DNA from 2 places in the Nonomuraea sp. NPDC049758 genome. Region 1 is predicted to be linked to the other one. Evidence: riboswitches for the same ligand, from Rfam matches in the RefSeq annotation. Region 1 holds a riboswitch; the other holds the start of a gene.
What was found. Region 1 has a riboswitch for glycine ahead of gcvT (glycine cleavage system aminomethyltransferase GcvT). Riboswitches for the same ligand answer to the same signal wherever they lie in the genome.
Positions count from the first base shown of each region.

Region 2: another riboswitch for glycine. It lies ahead of gcvP (aminomethyl-transferring glycine dehydrogenase); the one in region 1 lies ahead of gcvT (glycine cleavage system aminomethyltransferase GcvT).

Region 1 is NZ_JBFAMZ010000001.1:194,046-204,952, reverse strand. It holds gene gcvH (glycine cleavage system protein GcvH) at 1-354, opposite strand, end outside; gene gcvT (glycine cleavage system aminomethyltransferase GcvT) at 351-1,436, opposite strand; glycine riboswitch at 1,471-1,570, opposite strand; glycine riboswitch at 1,591-1,688, opposite strand; gene AB0J46_RS00890 (M28 family peptidase) at 1,935-3,308, opposite strand; gene AB0J46_RS00885 (M4 family metallopeptidase) at 3,380-5,674, opposite strand; gene AB0J46_RS00880 (gamma-glutamyl-gamma-aminobutyrate hydrolase family protein) at 5,897-6,586, opposite strand; gene AB0J46_RS00875 (3-oxoacyl-ACP reductase) at 6,583-7,347, opposite strand; gene AB0J46_RS00870 (aldehyde dehydrogenase family protein) at 7,350-8,693, opposite strand; gene AB0J46_RS00865 (glutamine synthetase family protein) at 8,702-10,072, opposite strand; gene AB0J46_RS00860 (FCD domain-containing protein) at 10,197-10,901, shown strand.
Region 2 is NZ_JBFAMZ010000012.1:53,494-64,400, forward strand. It holds gene AB0J46_RS29120 (RNA polymerase sigma factor) at 1-276, shown strand, start outside; gene AB0J46_RS29125 (hypothetical protein) at 423-821, opposite strand; gene AB0J46_RS29130 (TetR/AcrR family transcriptional regulator C-terminal domain-containing protein) at 931-1,491, shown strand; gene AB0J46_RS29135 (DUF5999 family protein) at 1,690-1,887, shown strand; gene AB0J46_RS29140 (alpha/beta family hydrolase) at 1,844-2,479, opposite strand; gene AB0J46_RS29145 (hypothetical protein) at 2,562-2,918, shown strand; gene AB0J46_RS29150 (hypothetical protein) at 2,934-3,734, opposite strand; gene gcvP (aminomethyl-transferring glycine dehydrogenase) at 3,862-6,687, opposite strand; glycine riboswitch at 6,854-6,950, opposite strand; gene AB0J46_RS29160 (MerR family transcriptional regulator) at 6,999-7,619, opposite strand; gene AB0J46_RS29165 (bifunctional nuclease family protein) at 7,767-8,237, opposite strand; gene AB0J46_RS29170 (MerR family transcriptional regulator) at 8,370-8,996, opposite strand; gene AB0J46_RS29175 (FHA domain-containing protein) at 9,020-9,532, opposite strand; gene AB0J46_RS29180 (mannose-1-phosphate guanyltransferase) at 9,794-10,907, opposite strand, start outside.

The DNA.
Region 1 (10,907 bases):
GGCCGACAGCAGGTCCTCCGCGTCGCCCTCCATGCGGACGCGGAACATCCAGCCGTCGCCGTACGGGTCGCTGTTGGCCAGCGACGGGTCGTCGGCCACGGCCGAGTTCACCTCGACGATCTCGCCGCCGACGGGCGCGTAGATCTCGCTCACCGACTTGGTGGACTCCACCTCGCCGACCGAGTCACCCGCCTCGACGGTCGAACCGACCTCGGGGAGCTGCACGAAGACGACGTCACCAAGAGCCTCGGCGGCGAAGGCCGTGATGCCGACGGTCACGGTGATGCCGTCGTCCACGCCCGACACCCACTCGTGCTCCTTGGTGTAGTTCAGGTCGTCAGGGATGTTGCTCACTTGTTCCTCCTGTAGAAGGGCAGCTCGACCAGGTCCATAGGTTCATGGCTGCCCCGGATGTCCACGGCCAGACCTGTGTCGGCCCCGGCGTCCACGTAGGCCATCGCGATGGGCTTGCCCAGGGTCTGGGAGGGCGCACCGCTGGTGACCTCGCCGACGACGGCGCCGTCGCGGGTGACCGGGTAGCCGTGACGCGGCACCCGGCGGCCCTGGGCGACCAGGCCGACGAGGCGGCGGCGGGGCTGGTCGTCCTTGACCGCCTCCAGTGCCGCCCTGCCGACGAAGTCACCGGGCTTGTCGAATTTCACCACTCTGCCCAGCCCCGCGTCGAACGGGGTCAGGTCGGAGCTCAGCTCGTTGCCGTAGAGCGGCATGCCGGCCTCCAGCCTGAGGGTGTCGCGGCTGGACAGACCGGCGGCGCGCAGCCCGTGCGGCTCGCCCGCGGCCTCCAGGGCGCGCCAGAGCGGCACGGCGTCCTGGTTGGCGACGAACAGCTCGAAGCCGTCCTCGCCGGTGTAGCCGGTACGGGCGATGAGCGCCTGGCGGCCGTCGACCACGCCGGGCAGGCCCGCGTAGTACTTGAGACCGTCGAGGTCGGCGTCGGTGAGCGTGGCCAGGATCTCCTGGGCCTTCGGGCCCTGGATCGCGATGAGGGCGTACTGCTGGGAGCGGTCATCGACCGCCGCGTCATACGACTTAGTACGATTTTTCAGCTCATCAGCGACCTTGTCGGAGTTCGAGGCGTTGGCCACCACCATGAACTCCTCGTCCGCCAGCCGGTAGACGATGAGGTCGTCGAGCACCCCGCCGCGCTCGTCCACGATCATCGTGTACCTGGCCCGGCCGGGCGCGAGCGCCGACAGGTGGCCGACCAGCGCGTAGTCGAGGGCCTCTCCGGCCTGCGGACCGGTCAGGAAGATCTCGCCCATGTGCGAGAGGTCGAACAGCCCGGCCGCCTCGCGGACGGCTTTGTGCTCCGCCGACTCGCTGCCGTACCGGAGCGGCATGAGCCAGCCGGCGAAGTCGGTCAGCGTGGCGCCTAGGGCCTCGTGGACGTCTCGTAGCGGCGTAGGTCGGGACATTTGTCGCACCTCAGGACAGGATTGGATGCCAGCATCCTCCCCCTCTGTCATGGATGCCTGAGAGCTTCGCCCGAGTTTTACCGGACTTTCACCTTCGGCGAGGCCCCGAGGGCCTGCTTTCCAGAGGTCACCTCCCCGTAAGAACGCCTTACAGGGCTGCCGCGCGGTCCTTTGCCTTGAGAGGTTCGCGGGGAGGGCTTGCTCCTTCAGGGACCCTGACCGGCTGTCAGGGTGCTCTCCCGCACGGTTTCGCCGGTGATGTCCGTCAGCCTAGTGCCGTCATGGGGGTGTTGTCGCGCTTCGCCCTCCGTCATCCGCGGCATCCGCGACATACCGCACGCAGCGAAAAGCGGCCGCGGCCCCGGAGAGGCGGGGTCGCGGCCGCGTTGGTGGCCGCGCGCGAGCCGGTCATGGCAGGTCAGCTCGCACGCGGCAGCTCGGGGCGGGCCGGCGGTGACCGGCCCGCGGGGGATCGAACCCGGAGATCAGGCCCGAGGGTCAGGCCCGCGCCCAGAGGGCGGGCACGTTCGGCGGCTCCCAGCCCGGCAGGCTGGTGTGCGCCTGGAGGCAGCGGTAGCTGACCCCCTGGTAGGTGACGACGTCTCCGGCCGTGTACGACTTGTAAGCCGTCCAGGTGGTGCCCTGGCCGTCCCCTCCGACGGTCAGGGTGAAGGACGCGGAGTGGTCCGCCGTCGCCCCGTCGCCGTTGATCCCTATGGTGTACGTCCCCGCCGCGACACCGCTGGTGGTGGCGATCGTGACGGTGGACGACTGGCCCGCCTGAACCGTGGACGGGCTGAAGGAGACGGTGACCCCGCTCGGCACGTTCCCGGCGGAGAGCGCGACGCTCTGCGCCTGGCCGGACGTGACCTGGGTACTGACCGCCGCGGTAGCCGACTGACCGGCCTGGACCGATGCCGACGACGGGGTCACCGAGATCGAGTAGTCGTTCTCCGTGGGCGTGCTGGTGCCCACGGCGAGCTTCCATATGGCGTACGCGATGGCGTCGGAGTTGCGGTCGAGCGCCGTGGTGTTGATGGCGCTCGGGTAGCTGTCGCACGCGCTGTGGTAGCAGCGGTCGAACGCCTGCCCGGCCGAGCCGCCCCACTTGGCGGCCTGGGCCGAGCTCTTGACCGCCCCGGCTCCCGTGGCCAGGCCGCCGACCCGGACGCCCGCGCTCTTGAACGAGGCGTGGTCGCTGCGGCCATCGCCCTCCCTGTCACCCTCGGTCTGCAGGCCGATGGTGGCGAAGTAGTCGTTGAAGGTCCGCTGGATCGCCGCGTCGTCGTCGTAGACGAAGTAGCCGGCGTTGGTCGAGGCGATCATGTCGAAGTTCAGGTACACCTCGACGCCGCTCGCGCCGCCGTTCTGCACGTAGTACCTGGACCCGACCATGCCCGCCTCTTCGGCGCCCCACCAGCCGAAGCGCACGTGCTTGGTGAGGGTGGGCTTGCGGGCGGCCAGGGTGAGGGCGTTCTCCAGGAGCGCGGCCGAGCCGGAACCGTTGTCGTTGATCCCGGGGCCGGCCGCGACGCTGTCGAGGTGGGCGCCGAGCATCACGGTCTGGTTGGCCGGGCCGCCCGGCCAGTCGGCGATCAGGTTGCTGCCGCCGCTGAAGTTCTGCACGCGGGTGGTGAAGCCAGCCGCGTCCAGCTTGCCCTTGATGTAGTTCATCGAGGCGGTGAAGCCCGGCCTGCCCGAGGCGCGGTTGCCGCCGTTGCTCGTGGCGATGGACTGCAACTGGCTCAGATGCGCCGTCACGTTCGCGACGGGGATGTCGGGCGCGGGGTCGGCGGCGGCGCCGGCCGGTCCGGCCGGCGTGGTGAGGGTCAGGGCCAACGCGGCGGTGGCCGCGGCGCCCAGCCTGAGCATGGCGTTCACGATCTGTGGCTCCTCAAGGGGGTTGGGCGGCCACCCCGGCGTGGCCGCCCAGGTCGTGCGACTTAGACCGGCTGCCAGAGGGCAGGGGTGTTGGGCGGCTCCCAGCCCGGCAGGCTGGTGTGCGCCTGGAGGCAGCGGTAGCTGGTGCCCTGGTAGGTGACGGTCTGTCCGGCCGTGTACGCCGTGTACGTCTGCCACGTGGTGCCCTGGCCGCCGCCCACCGTCAGGCTGAAGGAGGCCGAGTGGTCGGCGCTCGCGCCGTCGGCGTTCAGGCTGATCGTGTACGTGCTGGGCGTCACGCCGCTCGTGGTCGCGAACGTCACCGTGGACGACTGCCCGGCGGTGATCGTGGACGGGCTGAAGCTGACCGTCACGCCCGCGGGCACGTTGCTCGCCGCCAGGGCGATGCTCTGCGCCTGACCGGCGGTGACCTGCGTGCTGACCGTGGCGGTGGCCGACTGACCGGCCTGCACCGAGGCCGACGACGGCGTCACGCCGAAGGAGTAGTCGTTCGGCGAGCTCTGCCCGATCTGCAGGTTGTAGGTGGCCTGGCGGTCCACGTCGGCGCCGTCGGCCGTGATGGCGATCGAGTGGCTGCCCTGCGGGCTGCTCGCCGAGGTGTTGATCGTCAGCGTCGAGCTCTGCCCCGCGGTGATGGTGGCCGGGCTGAACGAGGCGGTCACGCCGGCCGGCAGGGTGCCGGTCCGCAGGGTGATCGACTGCGCCGAGCCGCCGGTCACGGTGGTGCTCACCGTGGTCGTGGTGCTCTGGCCGGGAGTCACGCTGCCGGAGGCGGGGTTCAGGTTGACCGAGAAGTCGTTGTTGCCCTGGGTGCAGGTCGGCTCGCCGGACTGGGCCCGTACGCTGACGCCGTCCCAGGCGTTCTTGACCACGTTGAACTCGGCGCAGCTGCCCGGGTACAGCGTCTTGGCGGCCTGGAGGGTGGCGACCCTGGCCTTGGCGTGCGTCCACGGCTGGGTCTTCATGTTCAGCGCGGACATGAACACCTCACCGGCCTTGCGGATGCCGATGCCGGTGATCGCGGCGCCGTTGTCGCAGCGGGTGCTGGCGGGCTTGCCCGAGGGGTTGGTGCCCTCGGCCACCAGGTAGAACCAGTGGTTCTGCGGGCCGGCCGCCGCGTGCACCTCGGTGTTCGGGATGGAGGCGCTGTAGCAGTTCGGGTGGCTGAGGGCCGACGGGTTGTACATGTTGCGGATCGGCCCGGCCCCGGAGAGGTTGACCTCCTCGCCGACCAGGTAGTCCGGCGGGTCGTTCGGGTTGTTGGCGTACGCCTCGGTGAGGGCGCCGAAGATGTCGCCGGTGGACTCGTTCATGCCGCCGGTCTCGTTGCCGCTGCCCGAGCCGCCGCTGGTGAACTGGAAGATGCCGTGGCCGAACTCGTGGCCGACCACGTCCATCGACGTGAGCTGCTGGGAGTTGGCGGAGTTGTGGCCGAAGGAGCCGTACTGGCCGTTCCAGTAGGCGTTGACGTCGGCCAGGCCGACGCGGGCCGGGTAGCCGCCGCCCTGGCCGTTGATGCCGTTGCGGCCGAGCCAGGCGCTCAGCATGTCCCATTCCCGCTGCGCGGCGTAGAGCGCGTCGACGCAGGCGGTCTCCAGGTTCGTGCCCGAGCCGTTGCCCCAGGTGTCGGTGGTCTTCGTGTACGGCGAGCCGTTCTGGCCGCCGCACGCGACGCCGCTCCTGCGGGGGTCGCGCATCGTGTACGAGGGGCTGGTGTCGATGGTGACGGTGCCGACGTAGTAGCTGTTGCCGGTGCCGTCGCGCACCTCGTCCCAGTCGTCGATGACCTTGCCGGTCAGGGCGTCCACGTAGACGTGGAGCTTGGTCTCGTGACCGGCGGCGTTGGCGCCGGTGACGAGGACCTCCCAGGCCAGCCGCGGGGTCGTCGTGGTGGCGTGCACGGACAGCACGGGCGTGGCGACGGTCTCGACCCTGGCCACCTTGGCCCTGGCCGTCACGGCGGCCTGGGCCGCGGTGACCTTCGCCTTCGTGCCGATCCCGATCTTCGTGCGCTGCCCGGTGGCGACCGTGTCGACCACCGCGCCGGAGGCGTCCGTGGCGACGACCACTTCGCCGCCGTAGACGGGCAGGCCCGCGTGCTTACGGGCGTAGGTCAGGTACTGCAGGCCGCGGACGCCTTCGACGGTCGACGTCAGCGTGAACGTGTCCTGCTCGGATGCCAGCAATGCCGCCGAGTCGGCCAGGATCGCGTTGTGTGCGGTGGCGATCGCGTTCCTGCGCTCGTCGGGGCTGGGAGGATCGGCCACCTGCGACGCTTGGGCTGTGGCGCTCGTGGCGCCCACCAGCGAGCTGGTGGTCAGGGCTAGCGCGAGCATTGCGGCAGCCCCCAACCTGAGTTTGGGGTTCACTCTCTGGCTCCTCAGGGGGGTGTGGAGTGGAAGAGCCCCGGCCGGCTGGGGATGAACACAGGGTGACACCGGGATGGCGCGATCCGGTACCCAACAAGTTTCCTATAACGCGGTGGTATGGCCCCCTGAGCTGGGATTTCGCCGGATTTTAGGGCGCAGAAAAGGTAAAGAAGCTTTCCAGTAACGGTCTCAGCAGGCCGCCGTGAACGCCTCGAAGAGCGCCGGTCCCTCGCCCGCCTCCGGGTGCCACTGGACCGCCACCGCGAACCCGCCGGAGTCGAGCTCCACCGCCTCGATCGTCCCGTCGCCGGCCGTGGCGGTGACCGTGAGGCCCCGGCCGAGCCGGTCGATGGCCTGATGGTGGTAGTGCGGGACCGCCACCGGGTCCGTGCCGAGCACCTTGGCCAGGCGGCTGCCGGGGACGGGCGTGACCGGCAGGTGGCCGAACTCGCCGGGCGCGGGGGAGTGGCCGGTGTGCCCGGTCACGTCGGGCAGGTGCTGGTGCAGGGTGCCGCCGAGCAGCACGTTGAGCACCTGCAGGCCGCGGCAGATGCCCAGGAACGGCAGCCCGGCCTCCAGGGCCGCCGCCAGGAGGGCGAACTCGGCCTCGTCCCGGAACTCCCGGACGTAGCCGGTGCGCTCGTGCGCCGCCCGGCCGTACCTGGCCGGGTCGACGTCGCCGCCACCGGCCAGGACGAGACCGTCGAGCCGCCCCACGACCTGGGCGGGATCGCCGGCCGGCGGCAGCAGCACGGGCTGCCCGCCGGCTTGGACGATCTTCTCGACGTACATGTACGGCAGCAGCGCGACGGGCAGGTCCCACACGGTGAACCGGGCGGGCTCGACGTACGTCGTGACGCCGATGACCGGACGGGTCACAGCGGCGTCACGTACGCGCCGGAGATGCCGCCGTCCACCAGGAACTCGGCCCCCGTGATGAAGGAGGCGTCGTCGCTGGCCAGGAACGCCACGGCGGCGGCGATCTCCGACGCCTCGGCGAAGCGGCCCACCGGGATGTGCACCAGGCGCCGCTGGGCCCGCTCGGGGTCCTTGGCGAACAGCTCCTGCAGCAGCGGCGTGTTCACCGGCCCGGGGCACAGCGCGTTGACCCGGATGCCCTCGCGGGCGAACTGCACGCCCAGCTCGCGCGACATCGCCAGCACGCCGCCCTTGGAGGCCGTGTACGAGATCTGCGACGTGGCCGACCCCATGACCGCCACGAACGACGCGGTGTTGATGATCGACCCCTTGCCCTGCCGCCGCATGTACGGGATGGCGTGCTTGCAGCACAGGTACACGCTGGTCAGGTTCACCTCCTGGACGCGGCGCCAGGCGTCGAGGCCGGTCTCCAGGATCGAGTCGTCGTCGGGCGGCGAGATGCCGGCGTTGTTGAAGGCGACGTCCACGCTTCCGTAGGTCTCGTGGGCCGTGGCGAACATCCGGACGACGTCGTCCTCGCTGGTCACGTCGGCCTTGACGAAGAGGCCGCCGACCTCGCCCGCGGCCTTGGCCCCGGCCTCCTCGTCGATGTCGACGCAGACGACCTTCGCGCCCTCCTGCGCGAACCTGCGCGCCGTGGCCAGCCCGATGCCGCTGCCCGCGCCGGTGATGACGGCCACCCGGTCCTGCAATCGCTGCACTGTCACTCCCAGGAAATGAAGACGTTCTTGGTCTCGGTGAAGGCCGTCAAGGCGTCCGGGCCGAGCTCACGGCCGAGGCCGGACTGCTTGAAGCCGCCGAACGGGGTCCAGTAGCGCACCGAGGAGTGCGAGTTCACCGACAGGGCGCCCGACTCCACCGCGCGGGCCACCCGCAGCGCCCGCCCGACGTCGCGCGTCCAGATGGAGCCGCTCAGCCCGTACGGGGTGTCGTTGGCGATGCGCACGGCCTCGGCCTCGTCGGCGAACGGCACCACCGACACGACCGGGCCGAAGATCTCCTCGGTGAAGGCGCGGTCGGTGACCTTGGAGGTGAGCACCGTCGGCGGGAACCAGAAGCCCCTGCCCTGGGGGCAGTCGCCCTGGAGGTAGGGCGTGCCCTCGACGAAGCCGCGGACGCGCTCCAGGTGCTCGGCGCTGATCAGCGGGCCCATCTCGGTGGACTCGTCGAGCGGGTCGCCGACCTTGACGCCGCGCACCGCCGCCGACAGGCGTTCCAGGAACTCGTCGTACACCTCGGCCTGGACGAGGATGCGCGAGCGGGCGCAGCAGTCCTGGCCGGAGTTGTCGAAGACCGCATAAGGGGCGGTTCTTGCCGCTTTTTCGAGATCTGAGTCGGCGAAGACGATGTTCGCCGACTTGCCGCCCAGCTCCAGCGTCACCCGCTTGACCTGCGCCGCCGCCTTCGCGGCGATCTCCTTGCCCACCTCGGTCGAACCGGTGAACACGATCTTGGCCACGCCGGGATGCTCGACCAGCCGGGCCCCCGCGACCTCCCCTGCCCCGGGCAGCACCTGGAGCACCCCCTCGGGGAGGCCCGCCGACAGGGCCAGCTCGGCCAGCCGCAGCGCCGTGAGCGGAGTCCATTCCGCCGGCTTGACGATCACCGTGTTGCCCGCCGCCAGCGCCGGCGCGACGCCCCACGACATGATCAGCATCGGGAAGTTCCACGGCACGATGACGCCCACCACGCCCAGCGGCTCCTGGAACGTGATGTCCACGCCGCCGGGCACCGGGATCTGCTTGCCGTGGTTGCGCTCGGGGGCGGCGGCGTAGAAGTGCAGCACGTCGCGGACGGCCCCGGCCGCCCAGCGCGCGTTGCCGATCGGGTGCCCGGCGTTGTCCAGCTCCAGCCGGGCCAGCTCCTCGCCGTGGGCGTCCACCAGGTCGGCGAAGCGGCGCAGCAGCCGCGCCCGGTCGCCCGGCGCCACCTCCCGCCAGCTCTGGTACGCCTTCGCGGCCCGCTCCACCGCCCGGTCGACCTCGGCCGCGTCGGCCAGCTCGACCTCGGCGACGACCTCTTCCGTCGCCGGATTAACGATCCTCATGCCTACCGTCACATTCGCTCGAAACCACGGAACAGCTCCCAGTCCGTCACCGCCGCGTCGAAGGCGGCCAGCTCCACGCGCGCGTTGTTCGCGTAGTGCTCGACCACGTCGTCGCCGAACGCCTCCCTGGCCAGCTTCGACCCCTCGAACAGGGCGAGCGCGTCCCGCAGGGTGTGGGGCACGGTCTCGGCGCCGGAGTCGTAGGCGTTGCCGCCGAAGGCGTCCTCCAGCGGCAGCTCCCGGTCGATGCCGTCCAGCCCGGCCGCGATCAGCGCCGACACCGCCAGGTAGGGGTTGACGTCCCCGCCCGGCACCCGGTTCTCCACCCGCAGCGACGGCCCGTGGCCCACCAGCCGCAGGGAGCAGGTGCGGTTGTCGACACCCCACTTGACGGCGGTGGGCGCGAAACTGCCGGGCACGTAACGTTTGTAGGAGTTGACGTTGGGCGCGTACAGCAACGTGAGCTCGCGCATGCGGGCGAGCTGCCCGGCGATGAACCGCGCGCCGAGCGGCGAGAGCCCGTACGGCCCCTCGCCCGCCATCACCAGGCCGCCGTCGAGGCCGCGCAGCGAGATGTGGATGTGGCAGGAGTTGCCCTCGCGCTGGTTCGGCTTGGCCATGAAGGTGATCGAGCGGCCCTCCTGGGCGGCGATCTCCTTGGCGCCGTTCTTGTAGATCGAGTGGTTGTCGCAGGTGCGCAGGGCCTCGTCGTAGCGGAAGGCGATCTCGTGCTGGCCGAGGTTGCACTCGCCCTTGGCCGACTCGACGTACATGCCGGCGCCCTCCATGTCGCGCCTGATGCGCCGGAGCAGCGGCTCGACGCGGGCGGTGCCGAGGAGGGAGTAGTCGACGTTGTAGAGGTTGGCGGGGGTCAGGTCGCGGTAGGCGCGCCGCCAGGCGTCCTCGTAGCTGTCGTCGTAGACGACGAACTCCAGCTCGGTGCCCACGTACGCGGCCAGGCCCCGCTCGGCCAGGCGGGCGAGCTGGCGGCGCAGGATCTGCCGCGGCGAGGCGGTGACCTCGCCGCCCTCCTCCCAGGCCAGGTCGGCCATGACCAGGGCGGTGCCGTCCTGCCAGGGGATCCGGCGCAGGGTGGACAGGTCAGGCTTCATCGCGAAGTCGCCGTAGCCCCGGTCCCAGGAGGACATGTCGTAGCCGGCGACGGTGTTCATGTCCACGTCGACCGCGAGCAGGTAGTTGCAGCCCTCGGAGCCGTGGTGCAGCACCTCGTCCAGGAAGTAGCGGGCGGAGAGCCGTTTGCCCTGCAACCTGCCCTGCATGTCGGCGACGGCGAGCAGCACCGTGTCGATCCGGCCGGAGGCGACCTCGCCCCGCAGTTCCTCGACGGACAGGAATCCGTTGCCCGCTGGTTCGCTCACCCTAGGTCGCTCCGATCTGCTCTGAAGCGCTTTCCCGTTGATTGGGCTAGTCTCAGACCATTGATGTGTATGCCGGGATCGCTTGTCAAGACCTGAGGACACCTTGGACGATTCGGCGCGTTTGATGACAGTGCTGCGCCCGGTGAAGGCGGGGAACGCCTTCGAGGAGACCGTGGAACGGCTGCTCCAGGCGATCAAACTGGGCGTGGTGCCGTACGGCGACAAGCTGCCGCCCGAGCGCGAGCTCGCCGTGCGGCTGGGCATCAGCAGGGTCACCCTGCGCGAGGCCATCCGCGCCCTCCAGGACGCGGGCTACCTCGACGTGCGGCGCGGCCGGTACGGCGGCGCGTTCGTCACCTATGTCCCGCCGCGGCCCGACGCGGGCGACCTGCGGCAGGCGGTGGCCGACATGGGCATGGCCGAGCTGTCGGACGCGCTGACGTTCCGGCTGGCGGTCGAGTGCGGGGCGGCACAGGTGCTGGCCGCGGCCGAGCTCACCCCCGCCCAGCGGGAGGTGCTGCCGCGCCGCCTGGCCGAGCTGGACGAGGCGCCCCTGGAGGACTACCGGCGCCTGGACACGGCCTTCCACCTGTCGATCGCCGAGCTGACCGGCTCGACGCTGCTCGCGGCGACGTGCGCCGACGCCCGCTCCCGGGTGAGCGACCTGCTGAACGCGATCCCGATGCTCCAGGTGAACATCGAGCACGCGGCCGCCCAGCACCGGGCGATCGTGGACGCCATCCTGGCCGGCGACCCGGACGCGGCGCGCCGGGCGATGTCCGAGCACCTGGAGGGCACGGCAGCCCTCCTGCGCGCCTTCCTGGCCTGAGCGTGG
Region 2 (10,907 bases), on a different contig from region 1:
CTCATCGAGGACGTCGACTCGCCGGAGGCGTCGGAGATCGTCGACCGCCAGCTGCTGGGCGACCAGCTGCGCGGCGTGCTCGACAACCTCTCGCCGCGCGAGGCGAAGATCATGGCCCTGCGGTTCGGCCTGGTGGACGGCAAGCCGCACACCCTGGACGAGATCGGCAAGCACCTCGGCCTGACCCGCGAGCGCATCCGCCAGCTGGAGAAGGAGTCGCTGTCGAAGCTGCGCCACCCGAGCAACACCCGCCCGCTGCTCGACTGGGCCAGCTGACCCGCACCACCCCGGCCGTCGCCGTCAGCCCCTGACGGCGACGGCCCAGGAACGCGAGCCCCGGCCGTCAGGACCTGACGGTGACGGGCCCGGAACGCACGAAGAGCCCCGGCGCGCACGGCGCCGGGGCTTTCATGTGCCTTCGGTCAGACGGTGGCGGGCACCGGCCGGGGCACGCGCGGGATGCCCCACATGCGGTTCTCCTCGCGCAACGTGCGCAGCCGGTCGACCTCGGCCGTCCACATGGCCCCGCGGGGGGTGGCCTTGGCCTTGCGGCGCGCGATGCGGTCGTCGTACGAGCGCACGCCGAACGTGGCCCGCTGCCCGGCCTCGGCGGCCCGCAGCGCCTCGGTCAGCGCGACGTCGAACGCCCGGCCCGCCGCCAGCAGCTCGATCTCGTCGGCCGCGGCCGCACGCAGGTCGCGCACGATCTGCTCGGCCTGCCTGGCCTTGTCAAGCAGCTGCGGGAAGCCCTTGGAGATCTCCTGGTCCGCGTGGTAGCGAACCTCGGCCTCCCGGCTCACCCGCGGACGGAAAAACGCCATCGACCCTGCCCTTCACGCAGTCTTTGCTGTTCAACCCACAAGGGTACGCCGTCCGACACCGCCCCCGAACACCGGGCGACGGACGGGGCCGCCCAGTAAGATGATCACCATGCCCGCAAAGAGACCTCCCGTCCCACTCTCCCGCGAGCGCATCATCGAGGCCGCACTCCACATCGCCGACAGCCAGGGGCTGCGCCGGCTCACCATGCGCCGGCTGGGCGACGCCCTGGAGGTGGAGGCCATGGCCATCTACCACCACCTGCCCCGCGGCAAGGAGGCGCTGATGGACGCGCTGGCCGAGCACGTCACGTCCGTGCACGTGGAGCAGGCGGCCACCTGGCAGGAGACGGCCAGGGCGTGGTGCCGGGCGGGCCGGGAGCTGCTGCGCGAGCATCCGGGCGTGCTGGCGCTGGCCCTGACCAAGCCGCCCAAGGGCGCCACCGCCGTCGCCATCAGGGAGCAGACCGAGCAGCTCGCCGACGGCGGCCTGAACGACGCCCCCGAGGCCGTGCGCGCGCTGCGGGCGTTCGTGTTCGGCAGCGTCGCGGTCGAAGTCCAGCAATCCGGATGGGCTGACCCGGAAGTCGATGAATGGGTCAGGCGGGACGAAAGGGCGGATGTGGACTTCGAAAGAGGGCTCGACGCTTTGCTCAAGGGGTTGCAAACGTAGTGCGCGTGTCGCGCTTGGCCCGTTATCCTGCATAAGGCACGCTGTGTCGAAGGTCACACGACCGGGGGATCCTCCTGTAACAGTCCGAACGGGCTATGTCGGACCGTGTGACACACGTCGCACACTTGCCAGAACAACAAACCCGAGCCGCTCCCGTCCCTCTCCCGGGAGCACCCACGAGATATCGGAGGCACGCCGATGTGCCCGCACGACCCGGCCTGTCCGTCTGCCGAGGCGCCGGACCGCGAGGCAGCACGCACCCTCGCATGCCACCCCGAGCAGGGGTGGAGCCTTCTCTGCAACGGCGTCGTCCTGTTCGAGGACACCGGGGAGCTGCTGCCCAGCGGCACCGTCATCGCGCCGCACCGGCCCGACCCCCTGGTGGGCGCCGCCTGACGGCGGCGTAATCACCGATCCACCGGGCCACGACCTCGCCCACCTGGGCGGGGTCCCGCTTCAGGTCGTGGCCCTCGCCCGGCAGCACCACCAGCCGGGCGCAGTCCGCGGGATCCGGCACTCCGAACGGATCCCGGTCCCCGTTGACCACCAGCACGTCGACCCCGGCCCCGCGCAGCTCCTCGGCCCTGGAACGCTCCGGCCTGCCGGGCGGGTGCAGCGGGAAGGCCAGCGCCACCACCGCCGCCGCGCCCACCGCCGAGGCCGTACGGCAGGCCACCCGGGCGCCGTTGCTCCGGCCGCCCTGCACCAGCGGCAACCCCGGCCACCCGCCGCGCAGCTCGCCCAGCACCACCTCCCAGGCCTCGTCCTGCCGGGCGGCCGAGCCCGGCGCCCGCGCCCCCGCGACCCGGAACGCCTGCGACACCCTGGCCACGGTCGCCCCCACCCCCAGCGCGGCATCACGGACGGCCAGCAGGTCGGGCGCGTCCACTCCCCCGGCCGAGCCGTGGGTCAGCACCAGCAGCAGCCGGGGCTCGGCCGCCTCGTCGACCTGCACCAGCGCCGGCCCCCGCGGAGTCATGATCTCCATGGCAGCACCGTACCTGGGGAGGATCCGCCGTTGGCTCCCAGGTCTGATGACGGCGCGCCGGACAACCGGGATGATGGCTTGCATGCCAGAGATGCGCCCCATCCGGGATGACCTGCAGGCCACCCTCGACGCCCGCCGCGACCTCGGCCCCGACTACGAGGCCGCGCTCGTCGAGTCCTTCGTCGAACGGCTCGACGCCACCATCGCCGCCCGCGTCCAGGCCGAGCTGAGCGGCCACGGCCTTCCTCCGGCCAAGCCGAAGCAGCGGCAGAACAACGGCGCGGCGATGATCCCCGTCGCGCTGGGCTCGATGGGTCTCGGCATCCCGCTGACCGCCATCGCGTCCGGCAACTCGGGGCTGGTCGGCCTGACGATCACGTGGCTGGCGATCGTCGCCATCAACGTGGCCGCCGCCGTGGCCATCATGCGCCGCGGCTGAGCCCCCTCACGGCACTCAGGTGTCGCGGTGGAAACGCAGCCGGACCTCGGCGGCCATGGTCTGGTCCTCGTGTTCGAGGCCGTAGGTCCACACCTGGCCGGCGTCCTCGGTGCGGCCGCGCAGCGGCAGCGTGCGCGCCAGCAGCTCGATGGCCAGCGCGCCCGTCTGGGGGTCGGCCCCGCTCTCGACGGCCTCGGCGAACTCGGCGCAGGCCAGTTCCAGGTGCGCGATGCCGAGCAGCACCCGCAGCCCCGGCAGCTCCCGCGCCGGGGCGAACTCCAGCGCGTCCAGCAGCAGCCCGGCGGCCTCCCCCGGGTCGCCGTACTCCAGCAGCGTCTCGGCGAGCTGGCGGGCCGCGTGCGCGGCGGCCTCGGCGTCGCCTGAGTCAAGGCTCGCGTCGAGGGCGGAGCGCAGCTCCTTGCCGGCCTCCTGCGGGCTGCCGGCCAGCCGGGCCAGCGCGAGGTGCGCCAGCGGGACGTAGGCCGGCGTGCCGACGCCGAGCACCGCCTGCCAGGCGGCCCTGGCCTGGTCGTCGCGGCCCTCGCGCTCGAAACCCTGGGCCAGGTGGCAGGCGGCCTGGGCGGCGTACTCGGGATGGCCGGTGGCCAGCGCGGTGCGGGCCGCGGCGCGGGCGGCCTCGGTGTCGCCGCGCTCGTCGAGCACCACGGCCAGCCCCACGGCCGCCTGGGCCCGGTCGGGGCTGTCGGGGTCGGCGACCAGCTCGGTCAGGATCGCCGCCGCACCCTCCAGGTCGCCGCCCTCGGCCAGGCGGCGGGCGGTGTCGAGAGGCGGGGTCTCCAGCTCTGAGAACGTCAAGAGAGCTCCTTCAGGCGACGGATCGCACCGAGCCTAACGGCTCGTCGCGATCATGTCTGCTCACTTGACGGTGCAGGACTGGGCCAGATCCGGCGCGGGCCCCCGGGCGGGGACCCGCGCGGGCGGATCAGTCCTCGTACGCCTCCAGCGGCGGGCAGGAGCACACCAGGTTGCGGTCGCCGTACGCCTGGTCGATGCGGCGCACCGGCACCCAGTACTTGCCCTCGCGCAGCGAGGCCACCGGGTAGGCCGCCTCGGTCCGCGAGTACGGGTGGGCCCACTCGTCGGCGGTGACCGACTCGGCCGTGTGCGGCGCGTTGCGCAGCGGGTTGTCGGTCTTGTCGTAGTCGCCGGAGGCCACCTTGGCGATCTCGCCGCGGATGGCGATCATGGCGTCCACGAACCGGTCGAGCTCGTCCAGGTCCTCGCTCTCGGTCGGCTCGATCATCAGCGTCCCGGCCACCGGGAACGACATGGTCGGCGCGTGGAAGCCGTAGTCGATCAGGCGCTTGGCCACGTCGTCGACGGTGACGCCGGTCTCCTTGGTGATCTGGCGCAGGTCCACGATGCACTCGTGGGCCACCAGGCCGCCGCGGCCGGTGTAGAGCACCGGGTAGTGCGGGGCCAGCCGCCGAGCCAGGTAGTTGGCCGACAGGATGGCCTGCTCGGTGGCCGCCGTGAGGCCCTCGGAGCCCATCATCCGCACGTACGCCCACGAGATCGGCAGGATGCCCGCCGAGCCGTACGGGGCGGCCGATACCGGGCCGACCGGGCCGCCGTCGCGCAGCGGGTGGCCGGGCAGGTAGGCCGCCAGGTGGCCGCGGACCGCGACCGGGCCGACGCCGGGGCCGCCGCCGCCGTGCGGGATGCAGAACGTCTTGTGCAGGTTGAGGTGGGACACGTCGGCGCCGAACTCGCCCGGCTTGGCCAGGCCCACCAGGGCGTTGAGGTTGGCGCCGTCGACGTAGACCTGGCCGCCGGCCTCGTGCACCTTGGCGCAGACCTCGGTGATCGACTCCTCGTACACGCCGTGCGTGGACGGGTACGTCACCATGATCGCGGCGAGCCTGTCGCGGTGCTTGGCGATCTTGGCGTCGAGGTCGGCCAGGTCGATGTTCCCGTCGCTGTCGCAGGCCACGACGACGACCCGCATGCCCGCCATGACGGCGCTGGCCGCGTTCGTGCCGTGGGCCGAGGACGGGATCAGGCACACGTCCCGCTCGGTGTCGCCGTTGGCCTGGTGGTAGGCGCGGATGGCCAGCAGGCCGGCGAACTCGCCCTGGGAGCCGGCGTTCGGCTGGATGGAGACCGCGTCGTAGCCGGTCACCTCGGCCAGCCAGCCCTCCAGGGTGCCGATGAGCTCCCGGTAGCCCTCGGTCTGGGCCTCCGGCGCGTACGGGTGCACGCCGGCGAACTCCGGCCAGGTGATCGGCTCCATCTCGGTGGTCGCGTTCAGCTTCATCGTGCACGAGCCGAGCGGGATCATCGAACGGTCGAGCGCGATGTCCTTGTCCTGCAGCCTGCGCAGGTAGCGCAGCATCGCGGTCTCGGAGCGGTGGCTGTGGAAGACCGGGTGGGTCAGGTAGTCCGACTCGCGCAGCAGCTCGGCCGGCAGCGCGTCGGCCTCCAGCGCCACCTCCTCGCGCTCGACGCCGAAGGCGGCCCAGACCTTGACCAGCTCGGCAGCGCCGGTCTTCTCGTCGCAGGCGATCGAGACGTGGTCCTCGCCGGCCTGCCACAGGTTGACGCCGCGCTCGGCGGCGGCGGCCACCACCTCGGCGGCCCTGCCGGGCACGCGGACGAGCACGGTGTCGAAGAACTCGCCGTGCACGACCTCCAGGCCGGCCTCGCGCAGCCCGCCGGCCAGCGCGACGGCGTGCCGGTGCACGCGGTGCGCGATCCGGCGCAGGCCCTCGGGGCCGTGGTAGACGGCGTACATGCCGGCGATCACGGCCAGCAGGACCTGGGCGGTGCAGATGTTGCTGGTGGCCTTCTCGCGGCGGATGTGCTGCTCGCGGGTCTGCAGGGCCAGCCGGTAGGCGGGGTCGCCGTCGACGTCGACCGACACGCCGACCAGGCGGCCGGGCATCTGCCGCTGCAGGCCCTCGCGTACGGACATGTAGGCCGCGTGCGGCCCGCCGAACCCGAAGGAGACGCCGAAGCGCTGGGAGGAGCCGACGGCGATGTCGGCGCCCAGCTCGCCGGGGGCGGCCACCAGCGTGAGGGCCAGCAGGTCGGCGGCGGCCACGACGAGCGCGCCCGCCTCGTGCGCCCTGGCGGCCACGTCGCGGAAGTCGCGCAGGCGGCCCGAGGCGCCCGGGTACTGGACGAGCACGCCGAAGCACTCGGGCAGCTCGCCGTCGAGGTCGTGCTCGACCAGCGTGATGCCGAGCGGCTCGGCGCGGGTGGCCAGCACGGCCTTGGTCTGGGGCAGCGTGTCGGCGTCGACCACGAACACGTCGCTCTTGGACTTGCCGGCCCGGCGGGCCAGCGTCATGGCCTCGGCCGCGGCGGTGGCCTCGTCCAGCAGGGAGGCGCCGGCGACGTCGAGGCCGGTCAGGTCGGAGACGACCGTCTGGAAGTTCAGCAGCGCCTCCAGGCGGCCCTGCGAGATCTCCGGCTGGTACGGCGTGTAGGCGGTGTACCAGCCCGGGTTCTCCAGCAGGTTGCGCCGGATGACGGCGGGCGTGACGGTGTCGTAGTAGCCCAGGCCGATCATGGAGGTCAGCACCCGGTTGCGGGAGGCCAGCTCGCGCAGCTCGGCGATGGCCTCGGTCTCGCTCGCGGCGGCCGGCAGCTTGAGCCGGTCCTTGACCCTGATGGCCTCGGGCACGGCCACGGCCACCAGATCGCCGACGGACTCGAAGCCCACGGCCTCGAGCATGCGCTGCTGCTCGGACTCGGATGGGCCGATGTGCCTGGACGAGAACGGCGGAGCGGACAGGTCGGTCATGGAGGTTGCCTCCCGAGGCTTGGAGACCGGCGCCAGGGCGCGGGCGAGTGCCGGATCTCCCCCTCTGTCATCGCGACGTCATCGCGACCTGAGAGCTTCACCCCACCGTGGGGCTTGCACCGTCGGTGAGGTGCGCCTGGCGGGCGCACCTGCTTTCCAGAGTTGCCTCACCCGAGCGGTACGGGATGCCTGAGAGATTCCGGGGAGGGTTGCTCCTTCGGCGCCCCAGGACCGAAGCCCAGGGACTCTCCCGCACGGGGTCGTCAGCCTTACTCTGTCCTAGATTACTACGGTGTGTTCAGCGGTTCAGCTCACCCCGTGCGGCGTGCGCGACGCCGCTTGGCGAGCTCGTCAGCGGGATGGTCGGCCGGGACGGTGTCCTCGACCGCCGCCCGTTCCCCCGGCAGCTCCGCGAGGGAGCCCTCGACCTCTCGCCAGACCCGGCCGAGCGCGATGCCGAACACGCCCTGGCCGCCCTGGAGGAGATCGATCACCTCGTCGGCCGAGGTGCACTCGTAGACGCTGACACCGTCGCTCATGAGCGTGATCTGCGCGAGGTCGGCGACCCCGCGGTCACGCAGATGCTGCACCGCGGTGCGGATCTGCTGCAACGACACCCCGGTGTCGAGCAGCCGCTTGACGACCTTGAGCACCAGGATGTCGCGGAAGCTGTAGAGCCGCTGCGAGCCCGAGCCGTGCGCGGCTCTTATCGTGGGCTCGACCAGGCCCGTGCGTGCCCAGTAGTCGAGCTGCCTGTAGGTGATGCCGGCCGCCGAGCAGGCTGTGGGCCCGCGGTATCCGATGTCGTCGGGCACCGTCGCGGGCTGCTCGTCGAAGAGCAGTCCCTGCTCTCCGGCACGCTGCCGCGCGCTCTCGCGCCGCACCGGATCTTCCTGGCCGGCCGTCTTTCCCTCGCCGCTGCTGACCGCCACGCGGACCTCCGGCTTTCTCTCATCCCATGGCCTGATCTGGGGGTTCGTAAAGGGCGACCACGGGTTTCACTTGCACCGTAGGACCGTGACCATGCTCAGTCAACGATCCGGCTCGGCGCGTCGTGAAGCGTAAATGCACTGAAATACCTACCCCGCCCTGCCGAAGTCCTCGGGAGTGATCGTGTCAAGGAACTCCCTGAACTTCTCCACCTCGTCCTCCTGGTCGTCAGGGATGATCACACCGGCCTCCTGGACCACCTCTTCGCTGGCGAAGATGCGCGCGCCGGTGCGCAACGCCAGGGCGATCGAGTCGGAGGGGCGGGCGCTGACCTCCACGCCGTTGGAGAACACCAGGTCGGCGAAGAAGATGCCGTCACGCAGGGCCACGATGTTGACCGCGCGCAGCCCGACGCCGAGCGCGCTCAGCACGTCCCTGAACAGGTCGTGGGTGAGCGGCCGGGGCGGCGGCTCCTCGGCCTGCGCCAGGGCGATCGCGGTCGCCTCGGTCATGCCGATCCAGATCGGAAGGAACCGTTCCCCGTGTGCCTCCTTGAGCAAGACGATCGGCTGATTTGTGGGCATCTCAACTCGAACGCCCACGACCTCCATCTGCAACACGGGCTGCTCCGTATTCGGCCGGCCGGTCGCCCGGCACAGCTGTTGACTGGGTCGTTTCTGCTACACGCTTGTGCATTTCAACGTAACACCCGGCAGGCCTGGAATGTGCCCCGGCCTTCCAGCTCTGTGCCCTCAGCGGCCCAGGACAGACCTGACGCCGAGGCGCACCAGAGAGGCGTGCAGATCGAGCAGGAGCGTGGACAACTCCCTGGCGGCCTCGTCGGCCTCGCCGATGGCGCCGGGCGCGCGCCGCTTGAGTATGGGCGCGACGGTCTGCTCGACCAGCCCGCACTCCCGCTCGGCGGCGGCCTTGACCGCGCGCAGGTGGCGGGCGTGCAGGCCGAAGCGGGCCAGGGCGCCGACGCTGCGCGCGATCTTCAGCGCCTCCTCGTCGTAGCGCCTGGCCACGGGGGCCAGCAGGCCGTAGTCCTCCAGCTCGGCGAGGGTCTCCTCGTCGATGCCGGCCGCCTCCAGCAGCTGGGCCCGGTCGTAGCGGACCTCCTGGGTCTGCTGCACCGCGCGCGGACGGCCGAAGCTCTCGGCCATCTTGTCCTTGATCACCCGCAGCGGCAGGTAGTGGTCGCGCTGCTCGGTCAGGATGAAACGCAACTGCTCGACGTGGAGATGGGTGAACTTGCGGTAGCCCGAGGGGCTGCGCTCGGGCTCGATCAGCCCCTCACCCTCCAAGAAGCGGATCTTGGACACGGTGACGTCGGGGAACTCGCCCTGCAGCAGGGCGAGCACCTCCCCGATGCTCATGTGCGAGCGTGCCGCCTGTGAGCTCATGCGCCGGCGTTGACCCTCATCAGGAAGACGAGGCGGAACTTGCCGATCTGCACCTCGTCTCCGGAGTGCAGGGGAACCTCCTCGATGCGCTCCCGGTTGACGTAGGTGCCGTTGAGGCTGCCCACGTCGCGTACGGAGAACTGGCCGCCGCGGTGGCGGTAGAACTCGACGTGGCGACGGGAGACGGTGATGTCGTCGAGGAAGATGTCGCTCTCCGGGTGGCGCCCGGTCGTGGTGAGGTCTTTGTCCAGCCGGAACCGGCTGCCCTGGTTGGGCCCTCTGGTCACCGTGAGCAACGCCGTGCCGGGCGGGAGCTGTTCGACCAGCGCCCGTTCGGCCAGGAGCATGTCGCCTGTCTCAGCCTCGTACGCCTCGATTCCCGCGACCGAGATCGTCGACGTGGTGTCCCCGGAGACCTCGGGTCTGGTCAGCGGTGACCCACAGCGGGAACAGAAACGGGCATCCTCGGGGTTGGCGTGCCCGCACTGCGTGCAGTAGACGCTCGGCATCGATCGGCTCGGCCTCCTACCGCGAAGACGCGGCGACGGTGCTGGGGACGCGCCTGCCTTCGCTCTTCAAGTTTGCGAATGCCGCAACTTACGCTGATCAGCGGCAAAGGTCAAGGCGGGGCGCTGGACTGCGGTTCGGACGCTGACAAAGTTACCGCCGCCCCCACCCCGTGGTCCATGCCGCCGCGCGTTTCTACATTACGATCTTGCGGCACTCCGCGCGCACATCTCGGGCGAAGGCTTTTCCGCTACTCTACGTGATCAGACGGCCGCCTGCTCGACCACGCGGGCCCACCGTTCGAGCAGTGCCTGCGCGCCGTCCATGTCGGGGGCCTCGGCCCACAGGTCGGTGACCGGCTCGGCGGCGGCGGGCAGGATCAGCACCCACGACCCGTCGTCGCGGGCGACCCGCACGCCGTCGGTGGTGTCCACGCGCCAGCCGTCGGGCTCGGCCTCGGCGGCCTCGATGACCGAGCGCATGACCGCGCCCTTGGCCGCCCACTGGGTGGGGATACTCCGCCGCAGCAGCTTGACCTCGGGGATCCTGGCGTCGATCTGGCTGAGCGACAGCCGGGTGCGGGCCACCAGCCCCAGCAGGCGCATGAACGCGGCCAGGCCGTCGATGGCCGGGCTGAACTCCGGCACGACGAACCCGCCGCGCCCGTCCGCCGCGAAGATCATGTCGGGGCCCTGGGCGGCGGAGGTCAGGGCGTCGAGCGCGGTCGAGGTCCACTGCACCTGCACGCCGTGGAAGCGGCAGACCTGCTCGGCGACCCGCGTGGTGGTGACCGGCAGGGCCACCCGGCCGCCCCGGCGCTCGGCCGCCACCAGGTCCAGCACGACCAGCAGGGCGCGTTCCTCGCTGATGAGCTGGCCGGTCTCGTCCACCAGCGCGATGCGTTCGCCGACCGGGTCGAAGCGCACGCCGAAGGCCGCCCGCGAAGAGCTGACCAGCTCCGACAGGCGTTGCAGGTCGCGGCGGCGCTCGGCCAGCGTCTCGGTGGGCGAGACGTCGTCCAGCCGGGCGTTGACGGTGAGCACCTCGACGCCGGCGCGACTGAGCAGCGTGGGCATCACCAGGGACGAGGTGCCGCCGGCGCAGTCGACCACGACCTTCATGTCCTTGACGCCGGTGACGCCGATGGCCCGCATGAGCTCGTGCGTGTAGCCCTCGACGGCCCTGGCCGGGTAGTGCAGCTCGGCGATCTCGCCGGGGAAGGCCCGCCGGTACTCCTGGCGGGAGAAGACCCGCTCCAGCTTGCGCTGGGCGGCCGGGGGCAGGTCGGCGCCGCGGTCGTCCATGATGACGATGTCGACGCTCTGCGGGTCGCCCGGCGTGGTGCGCAGGGCGATGCCGCCGGCGGCCGACTCACGG